Regions from separate parts of the Actinophytocola sp. genome, predicted to be linked through region 2. Evidence: predicted binding sites of a transcription regulator. Region 2 holds the regulator's gene; the other holds the start of a gene.

Region 1 (7,386 bases), on a different contig from region 2:
ACCTTCGTCACGAGCGACGTCACCACCGACGGCAGCGGCGGCGTCCTGGCCGGCAACGTGCTGGCCGGCCACTGGGCCACGCCGCTGCAGGTCACCGGCAACGCGATCGCCGGCGCCGGTCACTCGGAGAGCGACTCGACCGCCGACACGAACGCCACGGCCGGCGGCACCGTCCTCACCACCGGCGCGGACAGCCTCGGCTCCGGCAACATCGGCGCCGCGCCGGTCGCCACCCCGGTCGAGGCCAACGGCAACGCGATCGCCGGCGCGGGCAGCGCGGACGCTACGTCCGTGTCCTCCGCGACCGCCATGGCCGGCGCGCTGCGCAAGGGCCTCTACGGCGTGCCGACCTACCTCGAGACCAACGGCGACCCGGCCGTGGGCGCGGGCAACGTCGTCGCGCCCGCGGTGAGCGGGCCGGCGCTGCTCTGCGGTGACGCCGGCGCGGCCGTCGGCACCGCGACGGCGGACTGCACGAGCGACAGCACGACGACGGCCGGCGGCACCACCCGCAGCACGGGCGAGGGCTCGGTGCTGTCCGGTAGCACGGCGGCCGCCCCGGTCGCGGTGCCCGTCGAGGGCTTCGGCAACGCGGCGACCGGTGTCGGCACCGCCGACGCGATCGCCGACAACACCGTCGACTCCACCGCCGGCGGCGACTCCTACACCCGCGGGCACGACAGCCTGGCCTCGGGTGCCGTCGCCTCCGTCTCACCGGCCGGGCCGGTCGACGTGTTCGGCAACGCCGCCGCGGGTGCGGGCAGCGCGGGCGCGGACGCGACGCAGGACGCCGTCGTCGGCACGAGCGGCCACACCGGCACGACCGGTGACGACTCGGTAGGCGGCGGGAACCTGGCCACCGTCCCGGTCGCCACCCCGGTCGAGACCTTCGGCAACGTCGCCGGCGCGGTCGGCGGCGCGGAGGCCACCGCGTCGGAGACCAAGGTGACGTCCTCGGGCGGCGGCAGCAACACCGACGACCCCAACGGCGTGCTCGCGTCGAACAACCTGACCGCCCCCGTGGCGGGCGCGGCGCAGGCGTTCGGCAACGGCGGCGGCGCGGTGGCGTTCACCGACGCCGAGGCGACCACGGACAACGAGGTCGTCGCCGGCGGCGACGCGAACGCCACCGGCACCGGCGGCGCGGGCTCGGGCAACATCGGGCAGGTCCCGGTCTCGATCCCCGCGCAGGTCTTCGGCACCGGCGCGAGCGCGCTGGCCGGTGGCGAGCAGACCGCGATGAACGACAGCACCCTGACCGCGGGCGGCGATGCCCACAGCGACGGCCAGGGCGGCCTGCTCGCCGGCAACGTGGTGTCCGGCCCGGTCGGCTCGGCCGCGCAGGCGTTCGGCGAGTCGGCCGCGGCGCTGGGTGTCAACGAGTCCGACGCGTCGTCCACCACGTCGTCCGACGCGGGTGGTGACGTCCACACCGACGGCACCGCGGGCCTCGGCACGGGCAACGTCGTCAGTCCCCAGGCGCTGCCGGTGGCGCAGAGCTTCGCTGCCGTGGCTTCCGGGGTCGGCGGGGTCAACTCGTCCATGGCGGACAACACGTCGTTCGCCACCTCCGGCGGTGACATCGACACCGCGGGCGACGGTGGCTTCCTGGCCGGCAACCTGGTCGACGTGCCCGCGGGCGCTGTCGCGCAGCCGTTCGGCGACGCGGTCGCGGCGGTCGCGAGCGACTCCGCGGCGTACGGCGACAACGTCAGCGGCAACTCCGTCGGCGGCACGTCCACCACGAGCGGCCAGGCGGGCTCGCTGTCCGGCATCGACGGCACGATCCCGGTCGGCGCCAACGCGCCGGTCTACGACGTGCCGGTCGAGGTGCTCGCGCAGGCGTTCACCGACTCGACCAACCTCAGCTACCTGTCGGTCGGCGAAGAGTCGGCGCAGCTGGACTTCCCGGTCAACGGCGGCGGCATGTCGGCGACCGAGGTGCCCTCGCTGGTGTCGGGTCGCTCGATGCAGCGCGACCACGACGTGCCCTTCGCCGGCGTGTTCAGCGGCGTGCTCGACGGGTTCGCCGGCGGGATGGCCGGCGTGCCCGGGAAGGACCAGGTGACCGCGGTCGCGAACACGGTGTCCGGGGCGGGCGAGTACCACGTGCTCCCCCACCCGCTCCCGGGTGCGCGCTCGGACGTCCCGTTCGGCGCCGGTGACCTGCCGCTGGGTGACCTGCCGCTCGGTGACCTGCCGCTGGGTGACCTGCCGCTCGGTGACCTGCCGCTCGGTGACCTGCCGCTGGGTGACCTGCCGCTCGGTGACCTGCCGCTGGACGGCAACCCGCTGGCGGACGTGCCGGCCGGCGACCTGGCCGACGTGTCCGACCTGGCCGACGTTCCGGCTGTGCCCGCTGTTCCAGCGGTTCCGGCGGTTCCCGCCGAACTGCCCGCGACCGGTGATCTGACCGGCGGGCTGCCCGCGACCGGTGATCTGACCGGCGGGCTGCCCGCGACCGGTGACCTGACCGACGTGTCCGACGTGACCGCCGGGCTGCCGGCCGCGGGTGACCTCACCGCGGTGACGACCCAGCTGCCCGCCGTCCCCGCGGTGCCCGAGGTCGCCGAGCCGACCGTCGAGCTGCCGAGCGTGCCGGCCGTGCCGGCCGTGGGCGACGTCGACGCCACGGAGATCGTGCCCACCGTGCCCTCGGTCGGCGCTCTCCCCGAGGTGCCGGACCCGTCGCTGAACACGATGCCGTTCGAGTCGCCGGCTCTGTCCGGGCTGGACACCGCGTCCACCCTGGACGACGCCTCGCTGTCCGCCACCCGGGCGGCGCTGGCCAACCTGTTCACCTTCCACCCGATCGCCTGATCGGATCCGGTGAACGAGGGCCCGGGAGCCACCCGCTCCCGGGCCCTCGCTCGTCCGGCGACCGACATCAGGTCAGCTCGTCGCTTGACGCGAGGCCGCGCCGCGTCAGGAGGTCGACGCTGAGGTCCCACAGCTTGCGTGCGACTGCCGGGTCCTGGGAGAGCGGGCTCGGCCGGGCGGGGCGGCCGTTGGCGAAGTAGCCGCCGCTGGTCGTCGTGACCTCGGGTGCGGTGGCGAGGTACACCGTTGTCTGGGCGGCTTTGGCGGGGGAGGTCTGGAAGGGGCGCGTGACCGTGAGGAAGAGGCGGAACAGTCCCGTCGTGTGCCGGCCGAGGTTGGTGCGCACGAATCCCGGGTCCGCGGCGTTGGCCGTCACGCCGGTTCCGTGAGCGCGTCGCGCGAGTTCCGACACGAACAGCACGGTGAGCAGTTTGGTCGTCGTGTACATCCGGATGTGGTTGAAGTCGGTGCCGGTGGGCAACGCGTCCAGGTCGAGGTGCTTGACGTGGGCGTGGTTCGACGATGACAGGGCGACGATCCGCGCGGGTGCGGAGCTGGTGAGCAACGGCAGCAGCAGGTGCGTCAGCAGGAATCCGGACAGGTAGTTCGTGGCGAAGTTGGTTTCGAACCCGTCGGGGCCGAGCTCACGCCGAGTCCGAACCTCGGCGGCGTTGAGGATGAGGCCGTCGAGGCGGGTGGTGTGTCGCAGTACCTGCTCGGCCAGCGACCGCACCTGCCTCATGTCCGACAGGTCGGCGACCACGACCTCGAGGTCGGCCTTCGGGGTCCGTGCTCTGATCGCGGACGCGGCGGCATGACCGCTGTCGGCCGACCGGGCGCCGAGCAGGACGCGTGTGTCGCGGGTGGCCAGCTGCGCGGCGCTGGCGTGGCCCACGCCGCTGGTCGCTCCGGTCACCAGATAGACGGGCTTTTGGTCATGATTCATGTCTGTCATGGCTCATGTATATCATGGCGTATGATGATCGCATGAAGGGTGAGACCGGCAATCAGCTGTCGTTCGAGACCGGGACCGGCTACCTGCTCGCCCGGCTCGGCTCGCTGGCCGAGCGAAGCTGGATCGGCATGCTGCGTCGCCACAACCTGACACCGACCCAACACGCGGTCCTGCGGGCACTGCGCGAACGCGGCCCGTTGGGACAGCAGGCCCTCAGCCGTCTCGTCGCCGTCGATCCCAGAAACGTGGTGCCCATCCTCGACGGCCTGGCTGACCAGCACATGATCGACCGCCACGTCGACCCCTCGGACCGGCGGCGACGCGTCATCACCCTCACCGGAACCGGCCGTTCGGCAGCCGACGAGCTGGCGAAGTCGGCGGCGGACATCGAAGCTGACTTCCTCCGTGGCCTCGGCCCCGCCGACCAGGCCGCGCTCAACCGGCTACTCCGAGCGCTGCACGCCTCGCTGACCGCGTAACCGCGGCGCACTAGCCCTGGGCCAGGTCCGCGAAGCGGGAGTAGTGCAGCTGGTGCGCCACGGTGACGGTGGTCGTCGGGCCGGCGCGGTGCTTCGCCAGGATCAGGTCGGCCTCGCCGGCCCGGGGGTCGTCCCGCTCCCAGGCGTCCGGGCGGTGGATCAGGATCACCATGTCGGCGTCCTGCTCCAGCGAGCCGGACTCGCGCAGGTCGGCCAGCATCGGGCGCTTGTCGGTGCGCTGCTCGGGGCCGCGGTTCAGCTGGCTGATCGCCACCACCGGCACCTCGAGCTCCTTGGCCAGCAGCTTGAGCTGCCGGGAGAACTCCGACACCTCCTGCTGGCGGGACTCGACGCGCTTGCCCGACGTCATCAGCTGCATGTAGTCGACGACGAGCAGCTTCAGGTCGTGGCGCTGCTTGAGCCGCCGGGCCTTCGCGCGGATCTCCATCATCGTCAGGTTCGGCGAGTCGTCCACGAACAGCGGCGCCTCGCTGACCTCGCTCATCCGCCGGGCCAGCCGGGTCCAGTCGTCGTCGGTCATCCGGCCGCCGCGCATGTCGGCGAGGCGGATCTTGGCCTCGGCGGAGAGCATGCGCATGACGATCTCGGTACGGCTCATCTCCAGCGAGAAGATCACGCTGGTCATCCCGTTGCGCACCGAGCACGACCGGCAGAAGTCGAGCCCCAGCGTCGACTTACCGATGCCCGGGCGGGCCGCCACGATGACCATCTGGCCGGGATGCAGGCCGTTGGTGACCGCGTCCAGGTCCTCGAAGCCGGTCGGCACGCCGAGGGACGAGCCGCCGCGCGAGGCGATGGCGTCGATCTCGTCCATGGTCGGCTGCAGCAGCTCCTCGAGCGCGACGTAGTCCTCGCTCATCCGCCGCTCGGTGACCTCGTAGATCGACGACTGCGCGCGGTCGACGACCTCGTTGACGTCCGCGCCGTCGGCGCCCGCGTAGCCGAGCTGCACGATCCGCGTGCCCGCCTCGACGAGCCGGCGCAGGATGGCCTTCTCCGCGACGATCTCCGCGTAGTACCCGGCGTTCGCGGCCGTCGGCACGGTGGCGATCAGCGTGTGCAGGTACGGCGCGCCGCCCACCCGGCGCAGCTCCCCGCGCCGCTCCAGCTCGGCCGACACCGTGACCGCGTCGGCCGGCTCGCCGCGGCCGTACAGGTCGAGCACGCAGTCGTACACCGCCTGGTGTGCCGGTCGGTAGAAGTCGCCGGGGCGCAGCACCTCGACGACGTCCGCGATGGCGTCCTTCGACAGCATCATGCCGCCGAGCACGCTCTGCTCCGCGGCGAGATCCTGGGGCGGTTGCCGGTCGAGCGCGCCTTCCGCGGGGGCGGCCGCGGGCGGACGGTCATCGGTCAACGCCACCGAGAACCCCTCCTCGAAAATCGCACGGGTGTTCGATACTACACGCTAGGCAACCACGATGCGGGCGTAAAGAACCCCAGGATCACTGGCGTGTCGCCGCCGCCCCAGCCATCCGTTGTGCCTACGTAGAGCGAGGAACCTCGCGAGAGGTTAGAGGTCGCGATCGCGCCGTGCCAAACCTCGCTGGGGACGCTTCTGTGGACAAGCTGGGGATGCCTGAGGGCAACGAACCACAGGCCCCTTCTCCGCTGGGGACAACCTGTGGACAGCTTGATCAACGAGAGATAAAGTCCCTGCTTAGGGCCTGTGTACAGGTTGTGGAAAAACTAACCGCTTCGGGTCCGGCGTGTCGTGCCGAACCGCCTCGTCGGCGTGTCGTCGAAGGCACCCTCTGGCGGGTTAACCCACATGTGGACAACTCGGCGCACGACAACAGCCCCGTGCCGGACTCGGGTGAGCCTGGCACGGGGCTGAGGCGAGAGGAGTTACTCTCCGTCAGGTCAGCCGGCGGTGACGTCGACCTTGAACGCCGCGGTGACGTCGGGGTGCAGCCGCACGCTGACGGAGTGCTTGCCGACGGTCTTGATGTGACCGGACAGCTCGATGGTGCGCTTGTCGAGCACCGGGCCGCCGGCCGCCTTGACCGCCGTGACGATGTCGGTCGTGGTGACCGACCCGAACAGCTTGCCGGACGCGGCGGCGGCCTTGGCCCGCAGCGGTACCGGGTCGATGCTCTCGAGCGCGGCCTTGACCTCCTGCGCGTGGTCCAGACCCCGGATCTCCCGCGACTGCTGTGCGCGGCGGATGGTCTGCACCTGCTTCTCCGCGCCCTTGGTGGCGATGATCGCCAACCTGCGCGGCAGCAGGAAGTTGCGCCCGTAGCCGTCCTTGACCTCGACGATGTCGCCCGGCCCACCGAGGCCGGACACGTCGGCGGTGAGGATGAGTTTCATCGGCGGACTCCTGATCAGCGCGCGGTCGAGGTGTAGGGCAGCAGGGCCATCTCCCGCGCGTTCTTCACCGCGATGGCGACATCGCGCTGGTGCTGGCTGCAGTTGCCGGTGACCCGGCGGGCACGGATCTTGCCGCGGTCGGAGATGTACTTCCGGAGCAGCGTGGTGTCCTTGTAGTCGATCGGCTGCGCGTCGGACTTCTTCGACTTGCAGAACACGCAAACCTTCTTCTTGGGCTTGCGAATGGGTGGCTTGGCCACGATTGGTCTCCCGAATCAGTCAGTCAGTGGACGGTCAGAACGGCGGCTCGTCGCTGAACCCGCCGCCGGAGGAGCCGGCGGGCGGCGCGGAGCCCCACGGGTCGTCGGCGGGTGCGCCGCCGCCGGAGCCGCCGAAGCCGCCCCCGCCGCTGCCGCGACTCACCTTGTTGACCTTCGCGGTGGCGTACCGCAGCGACGGACCGATCTCGTCGACCTCGAGCTCGACGACGGTGCGCTTCTCGCCCTCACGGGTCTCGAAGGAGCGCTGCTTGAGCCGGCCGCTGACGATGACGCGGGCGCCGCGGGTGAGCGACTCGGCCACGTTCTCGGCGGACTGCCGCCAGATGCTGCACCGCAGGAAAAGTGCCTCGCCGTCCTTCCATTCGCCGCTCTGGCGGTCGAACATGCGGGGCGTCGAGGCGACGGTGAAGTTGGCGACCGCGGCGCCGGACTGCGTGAACCGCAGCTCCGGATCGGCGGTCAGGTTGCCAATCACAGTGATAACAGTGTCGCCAGCCATTTGCTGTACCTCCCG
Region 2 (7,386 bases):
GCGTCGCTCGCCGAGCTCGCCCGGCTGGCCGAGACCGCCGGCTCCCAGGTCCTCGATGGGCTCGTACAGCGCCGCGACCGACCCGACCCGGCCACCTACGTCGGCTCCGGCAAGGTGCGGGAGCTGTCCGACGTGGTCGCGGCCGTGGGCGCGGACACCGTCATCTGCGACGGCGAGCTCTCGCCGAGCCAGCTGCGCCAGCTGGAGGCGAAGCTCAAGGTCAAGGTCATCGACCGGACGGCGCTGATCCTCGACATCTTCGCCCAGCACGCGCGGTCCAAGGAGGGCAAGGCACAGGTCGAGCTGGCACAGCTGCAGTACTTCCTGCCGCGTCTGCGTGGTTGGGGCGAGGCGCTGTCCCGGCAGGCCGGTGGCCGGGCCGGCGGCGGTTCCGCGGGCGTGGGCCTGCGCGGACCCGGTGAGACCAAGCTGGAGACCGACCGCCGGCGCATCCGGGCCAAGATCTCCAAGCTCCGCAAGGAGATCGCCGCGATCAGCACGGTGCGCGACACCAAGCGAGGGCGCCGGATCGCCAACGAGATCCCCAGCGTCGCCATCGCCGGATACACCAACGCCGGCAAGTCGAGCCTGCTCAACGCGCTGACCGGCGCCGGGGTGCTGGTGGAGGACTCGCTGTTCGCCACCCTGGATGCCACCGTGCGGCGCACCACCACGCCGGACGGGCTGCCGTACACGCTCACCGACACGGTCGGCTTCGTGCGGCACCTTCCGCACCAGCTGGTCGAGGCATTCCGGTCCACTTTGGACGAGGTCGCGGACGCGGACCTCATCCTGCACGTGGTTGACGGCTCCGACCCGAACCCGGAGTGGCAGGTCGAGGCGGTCCGCGAGGTGCTCGGTGAGATCGCCGACCGCCGGGACCAGGGCCTGCCCACCGAGCTCGTCGTGGTCAACAAGATCGACGCCACCGACCAGGTGGCGCTGGCCCGGCTGCGGCACCTGCTGCCCGGCGCGGTGTTCGTCTCCGCCCACTCCGGCGCGGGGGCCGAGCAGCTGCGCGAGCGGATCACCGAGCTGCTGCCGCGGCCGTCGGTCGAGGTGGAGGTGCTGGTCCCGTACACGCGGGGCGAGCTGGTCGCGCGGGTGCACCGGGACGGCGATGTGCTCGCCGAGCGGCACACCGAGCAAGGAACCGTGCTGCATGCCAAGGTGAAAGCCGATCTGGCCGGCATGTTGGAACGTTTTTCCGTGAACGGCACATCCGCCTGATCCGTAACTAGTAGCGATACGGTGGGGCTCCAGATCGGTGACGTTCGGGTCACGGAGGTGTGGTGTGCGGCGAGCTGTCCTAGCAGTGTCGCTGCTGTTCGGGCTGGTGATCCCGGCCCAGGCGGCAGCCGCCCAGCCTGCTGATCCCCCTAAACCTGAGGCACCGGTGAACAAGTGCGCGATGAAGGACCCGCGCCTGGCCGAGCTGTCCGGCGTGCTCGCCGACAAGGACCGCTGGTACATGGTCAACGACGGCGGTGAGAAGGCGACGGTGCTCGTGGTCCGCAAGGACTGCACGGTCGAGCGGCAGATCGTCGGCCAGACCGACCCGTTCGACGTCGAGGATCTCGGCCGCGCGCCGGACGGCACGTTCCTCCTGGCCGACGGCGGCGACAACAACCTCGAGCGGGATACCGCGGCGCTGATCGCGCTCACGCCGGCCGGCAAGTCGACGCTGTATCGGCTGACCTACCCGGACGGCAAGCACGACGCGGAGGCGCTGCTGGTCGGTGCCAACGGCGCGCCGTACTTCGTGACCAAGGACGTGGGCAACGCCGGCGTCTACTCGCCGGTCCGCCAGTTGCAGAGCCCCGGCCCGACCCCGATGAAGAAGGTCGCCACCATCAAGCTGGAGGCGACCGACACCCCGGGCGGCCCGGTGCCGGGCCCGGTCGGCTCGCGGACCATCACCGGCGGCGCGGTGAGCTCGGACGGGACCGTCGTGGCGGTGCGCACCTACACCGACGCCTACCTCTACGCCGCGCCGGACAAGGACATCGTCAAGGCGCTGAACAGCGAGCCGGTGCGGGTGCCGCTGCCGAACGAGGCGCAGGGCGAGGCGATCGCGTTCGAGCCGGACGGCTCGCTGGTCTCGGCGTCGGAGAGGTCCGGCGAGCCGATCCGCTTCGTGAACGAGGCCCTCGAGCTGGTCGCACCGGCGGCCGCGCCGGCGGAGGAGGAGTCCGAGGCGGAGAAGACGCCGGAGTCGGTCGCCCCCGCGCCGGCGGGCGACCTGGCCAGCAACAACGTGGAGAAGCAGGGGCTGCCGATCGTGCCCGCGGCCGGTGTGGCCATCCTGCTCATGATGGGCGTGCTCGCGTCGCTGCGCTGGCGCACCGCGCGGTCCCGCCGCCGCTTCTACCGCGGTTAGCCGAGGTGTTCGGCCGCGCTCAGCAGCAGTTCCTCGCCGCCGGGCGGTGCGACGAGCTGGAGTCCCACCGGCAGGCCGTCGACCATTCCGGCGGGCACGGACAGCGCGGGCAGGCCTAGCACGCTCCACGGGCTGGTCAGCGACAGCAGCGCGGTGCGGACGTCGATCTCCGTGTCACCGATCCGTCCGGTCCGCGCGCCGACCGGTGGGGCCGGGAGCGGAACCGTGGGCAGCGCCAGCAGGTCGTGGTCGGCGAACAGCGAGCCGATCGTGTCGAGGGCCCGGCGCCGGTCCTCGAGTGCCCGCACGTACTCCCAGCCGCGCACCTCCTCGGCCGCCCGCAGCCGGGCCAGCACCTCCTCGTCGAACAGCTCGGGGGCCCTCGCCACGCGCTCGGCGTGGATCGCGTAGGCGTCGCTGCCGTGGATGGCGCCGTAGATCGACAGCAGCGTCCCGGCGTTCGGCACGGCCACGTCCTCGGCGTGCGGCACCAGCGCACGCGCCGCACGTGTCACGGCGTCGTCGGCCGGGTGGAACGTCTCCGGGGCCACCCAGCCGATCCGCGGCCGCGGCGGCTCGTCAGGCTCCGGTCCGGTGTCGGCCAGTACGCGCCACAGCAGCCGGCAGTCGGCGACCGTCCGGGTGAGCGGGCCGACCGCGTCCAGGGTCGGGGACAGCGGGAAGACGCCGTCGCCCGGGATCGCACCGAAGGTCGGCCGCAGCCCGACGATGCCGCAGCACGCGGCCGGGATACGTACCGAGCCACCGGTGTCCGTGCCGACGGCCAGCGGGACAATGCCCGCGGCCACGGCGACGGCGGACCCCGCGCTGGACCCGCCGGACATGGCCGCCGGGCGGTACGGGTTGCGGGCCGGCCCGGTCGCCGAGCGGTCGCCGGTCGGCCCGTAGGCGAACTCGTGCGTCACGGTCTTGCCGACCACGACCGCGCCGGCCTCCCGCAGCCGGCGCACGCACTCCGCGTCCCGCTCGGGCACGTTGTCGGCGAAGTGCCGCGAGCCCATGGTCGTGCGCAGGCCCGCCGTGTCGACGAGGTCCTTCACCGCGACCGGTATCCCGTGCAGGGGCCCGCGATCCCGGCCGGCGGCGAGTTCGTCGGCAGCACGGCGGGCGGCCCCGCGGGCACCGGCCTCGTCGAGCGTCACGAACGCGTTGAGCGACGGGTCGAGCCGGGCGGCGGCCGCCAGCGCGTGCTCCACCAGGTCGGTGGGCGAGCGCCGGCCGCCCCGCAGCTCATCGGCGAGCTCGGCGACGGTGTGCTCGGTGAAGAAGCCCGCACCCGGTGGCCGCGTCACAACCGCCGCAGGACCGCCACGACCTTGCCGAGGATCGTCGCGTCGTCGCCGGGGATCGGCTCGTAGGCCTCGTTGTGCGGCAACAGCCAGACGTGGCCGTCCTTGCGCTTGAACGTCTTGACGGTCGCCTCGCCCTCGATCATGGCGGCGACGATCTCCCCGTTGTCGGCGGTCGGCTGCTGGCGCACCACGACCCAGTCCTGGTCGGCGATAGCCGCGTCGATCATCGAGTCACCGGCGACGCGCAGCAGGAACAGCGCTCCCTCGCCGACGATCTCCTTCGGCAGCGGGAAGACGTCCTCGACGGCCTCCTCGGCGAGGATCGGCCCACCGGCGGCGATACGACCGAGGACCGGGACGTACGCCGGAGCCGGCATGCTCTCGGCGCTCTCGTCGACCGTGTCCTCGCCGACCAGCGTGGCGGCGCCGACCCCGTCGGCCGGCTCCGGCACGGCGTCGGGCGGCAGCACCCCGATGGCCCGCGGCCGGTTCGGGTCGCGGCGCAGGTAGCCCTTCTGTTCGAGGGCGCGCAGCTGGTAGGCGACGGACGAGGTGGAGGTGAGCCCCACGGCCTCGCCGATCTCCCGGACGCTCGGCGGGTAGCCGAACCGCTCCACCCAGGTGCGGATCACCTCGAGCACCTCGCGCTGCCGGACGGGCAGCTCGGTGTCTTCGCCCCGGTCGAGGTCCGGGAAGCTGCGTAGGTTCCCTTTGAGGGGCTTCCGCTTGGGGACACCCTTGGGTATTCCTCCGGGTTTGCGTGGCACTGCCCTGCCTCCCTGCGCGCCGGTCGTCTGTTCGAACGCCCGGATGTGACTGTCTGTTTCAACTGCGACTTCGACGTTAACCGTCCGCCACGACGAGATCAAACACCTGTTCGACGACACGCCGGACGGTTCTCGTTTTTGTCGGTGGCCCGTGGTACAAATTCGCACGAGGGTTCGATCGAACGACTGTTCGAGCTTCGGGCAGGTGTTCGAACGCGACGGGAGGCAGTCATGAGCGTGGTGGCGCACCGGGCGAAGGAGCAGGCCGAGCGGACGCGGGCGCGTGTTCCGGCCCAGCGCGAGGCTGTCGAGCAGGTCGTTCCCCCGCTGCGCCGCCGGACGCGCCCGGTCGCCCCGCCGACCCGGCGTCGCGTCGTGGGTGCGCCCCGGGTGGTCCCGCGGACGGACTGCGCGCCGAGGCGGCCGCACCTGCCCGTGTCGTGGCTGCTCGCGGTCGCGGCCGTCGTGTGCCTGGCCGTGGTCGGCCTGGGGATGTTGGCGAGCTCGGGGCAGGCCTCGGTGCCGGAGCGGACCACGGTGGTCCGGGTGGAGCCCGGGGAGAGTCTGTGGGAGCTGGCCGGCCGGGTCGCGCCGGGCAGCGACGAGAGCGCGGTGGTCGACCGGATTCGCGAGCTGAACGGCGGCCTGGCGGACGGAGTCACGCCCGGCCAGCCGTTAACCGTCCCGACCGCCGGCTGAACCACGGCCGATCGCGCTGCCACGCGACCCTCGTTCGGCGATGCCCGGAGCCACCCCGACTCCGGCGACTGATGAACCGACGCGAGCTACTCGACGAGCGTCCGCTGCCGCGTACGAGTGTCGCCTGCCTGGTTGACGCCGGATGCCGTTCCCGGCACGGGCGATCACGTTCCCCGAGTGACCCGGACAACATCCCCCTTCCGCATGTCCGCACTTGGGCGACTTGCATCATGTGGCGTCTAGGCATACCGTCGACCCCAACATCTAGTAGTTACAGACTTGTAGTTAGTCCACAGGCTGGGGCAGGTTGTCCACCGGCCATCCACAAGGTGATCACCACGTGGGCTTGGCTGCGAGCGGGCGAGACGACGAGGGGTGATCCTGGATGAAGTGTCCGTTCTGCCGCCATGCGGACTCCAGGGTCGTCGACTCCCGGGAGGTGGACGAAGGCCAGGCCATCCGGCGGCGGCGGTCGTGCGCGAAGTGCAGCCGGCGGTTCACCACGGTCGAGGAGGCGGTCCTCGCGGTGGTAAAGCGCTCCGGCGTCACCGAGCCGTTCAGCCGCGAGAAGGTCGTCACCGGGGTGCGGCGTGCGTGTCAGGGACGCCCCGTCGACGAGGACGCACTGCAACAACTGGCCCAGCTGGTCGAGGAGACGATCCGGTCGACCGGACCGGCCGAGGTGCCGAGCCACGAGGTCGGGCTCGCCATCCTCGGCCCGCTGCGCGAGCTCGACGAGGTCGCCTATCTCCGGTTCGCCAGCGTGTACCGCTCCTTCTCGTCGATCGAGGACTTCGAGAAGGAGATCGCGGGGTTGCGGGGAACACCAGAGGCATGAGGCGGCAACGAATCAGGAACAGGTCGGATCGGACGGTGACGTCAGCGGGGACGTCGGTGTCAGGGGTAGCGAGTAACGAGGGAGAGGGACTGGTCATGACGGAGACTGTCGGCGCTTCGGCGGCGCGGGGCGCCCAGGAGGTGAGCCGGGGGCTCACCGTGCGGCGTGTGCACACCACCGATGGTGTGCACCCGTACGACGAGGTCACCTGGGAGCAGCGCGACGTGGTGATGACCAACTGGCGCGACGGCTCGGTGAACTTCGAGCAGCGGGGCGTGGAGTTCCCCGAGTTCTGGTCGGTCAACGCGACGAACATCGTGACCAGCAAGTACTTCCGGGGCGCGGTGGGCACCCCGGTCCGTGAGCACTCGCTGCGCCAGCTGATCGACCGCGTCGTCAAGACCTATGTGGACGCCGGCACCAAGCACGGCTACTTCGCCACACCGGCCGATGCCGAGGTCTTCTCCCACGAGCTGACCTGGATGCTGCTCCACCAGGTGTTCAGCTTCAACTCGCCGGTCTGGTTCAACGTCGGTACCTCGTCGCCCCAGCAGGTGTCCGCCTGCTTCATCCTCTCCGTCGACGACACGATGGACTCGATCCTGAACTGGTACCGCGAGGAGGGCCTGATCTTCAAGGGCGGCTCCGGCGCCGGGCTGAACCTCTCCCGCATCCGCTCGTCAAAGGAGCTGCTGTCCTCCGGGGGCACCGCGTCCGGCCCGGTCTCCTTCATGCGCGGCGCCGACGCCTCCGCCGGCACGATCAAGTCCGGCGGCGCCACCCGCCGTGCCGCGAAGATGGTCGTGCTCGACGTCGACCACCCGGACGTCGAGGAGTTCATCGAGACCAAGGCCAAGGAGGAGCAGAAGATCCGCGTCCTGCGCGACGCCGGCTTCGACATGGATCTCGGCGGTACCGACATCACCTCGGTGCAGTACCAGAACGCCAACAACTCGATCCGGGTGTCCGACGAGTTCATGCACGCCGTCGAGGGGGCCAACGACTTCGGCCTGCGCGCCCGCACCACCGGCGAGATCCTCGAGCGCGTCGACGCGAAGACGCTGTTCCGCAAGATGGCCCAGGCCGCGTGGGAGTGCGCCGACCCGGGCATCCAGTACGACGACACGATCAACGACTGGCACACCTGCCCCGAGTCGGGCCGGATCACCGCGTCGAACCCGTGCAGCGAGTACCTGCACCTCGACAACTCCAGCTGCAACCTCGCATCGCTGAACCTGATGAAGTTCCTGCGCGAGGACTGCACGTTCGACGGCGAGCTGTTCACGCGCTCGGTCGAGCTCGTGATCACCGCGATGGACATCTCGATCTGCTTCGCGGACTTCCCGACCGAGCCGATCGGCGACACCACGCGCAAGTACCGGCAGCTGG

The links. The regulator LexA, encoded in region 2, represses DNA repair genes until DNA is damaged. The targets are predictions, from matches to a motif close to CGAACACGTGTTCG.
Region 1: the regulator LexA is predicted to act here: its motif matches at 5,660-5,673, upstream of dnaB (replicative DNA helicase).

What each region holds. Positions count from the first base shown of each region.
Region 1 covers NZ_JBOHGB010000144.1:2,779-10,164, forward strand. Annotated here, with positions in the region: gene ACRDTB_RS30965 (hypothetical protein) at 1-2,820, shown strand, start outside; gene ACRDTB_RS30970 (SDR family NAD(P)-dependent oxidoreductase) at 2,888-3,775, opposite strand; gene ACRDTB_RS30975 (MarR family winged helix-turn-helix transcriptional regulator) at 3,808-4,254, shown strand; gene dnaB (replicative DNA helicase) at 4,265-5,638, opposite strand; gene rplI (50S ribosomal protein L9) at 6,139-6,591, opposite strand; gene rpsR (30S ribosomal protein S18) at 6,606-6,851, opposite strand; gene ACRDTB_RS30995 (single-stranded DNA-binding protein) at 6,886-7,371, opposite strand.
Region 2 covers NZ_JBOHGB010000018.1:22,595-29,980, forward strand. Annotated here, with positions in the region: gene hflX (GTPase HflX) at 1-1,230, shown strand, start outside; gene ACRDTB_RS09300 (hypothetical protein) at 1,295-2,380, shown strand; gene ACRDTB_RS09305 (amidase) at 2,377-3,693, opposite strand; gene lexA (transcriptional repressor LexA) at 3,690-4,355, opposite strand; gene ACRDTB_RS09315 (LysM peptidoglycan-binding domain-containing protein) at 4,692-5,159, shown strand; gene nrdR (transcriptional regulator NrdR) at 5,545-5,997, shown strand; gene ACRDTB_RS09325 (vitamin B12-dependent ribonucleotide reductase) at 6,093-7,386, shown strand, end outside.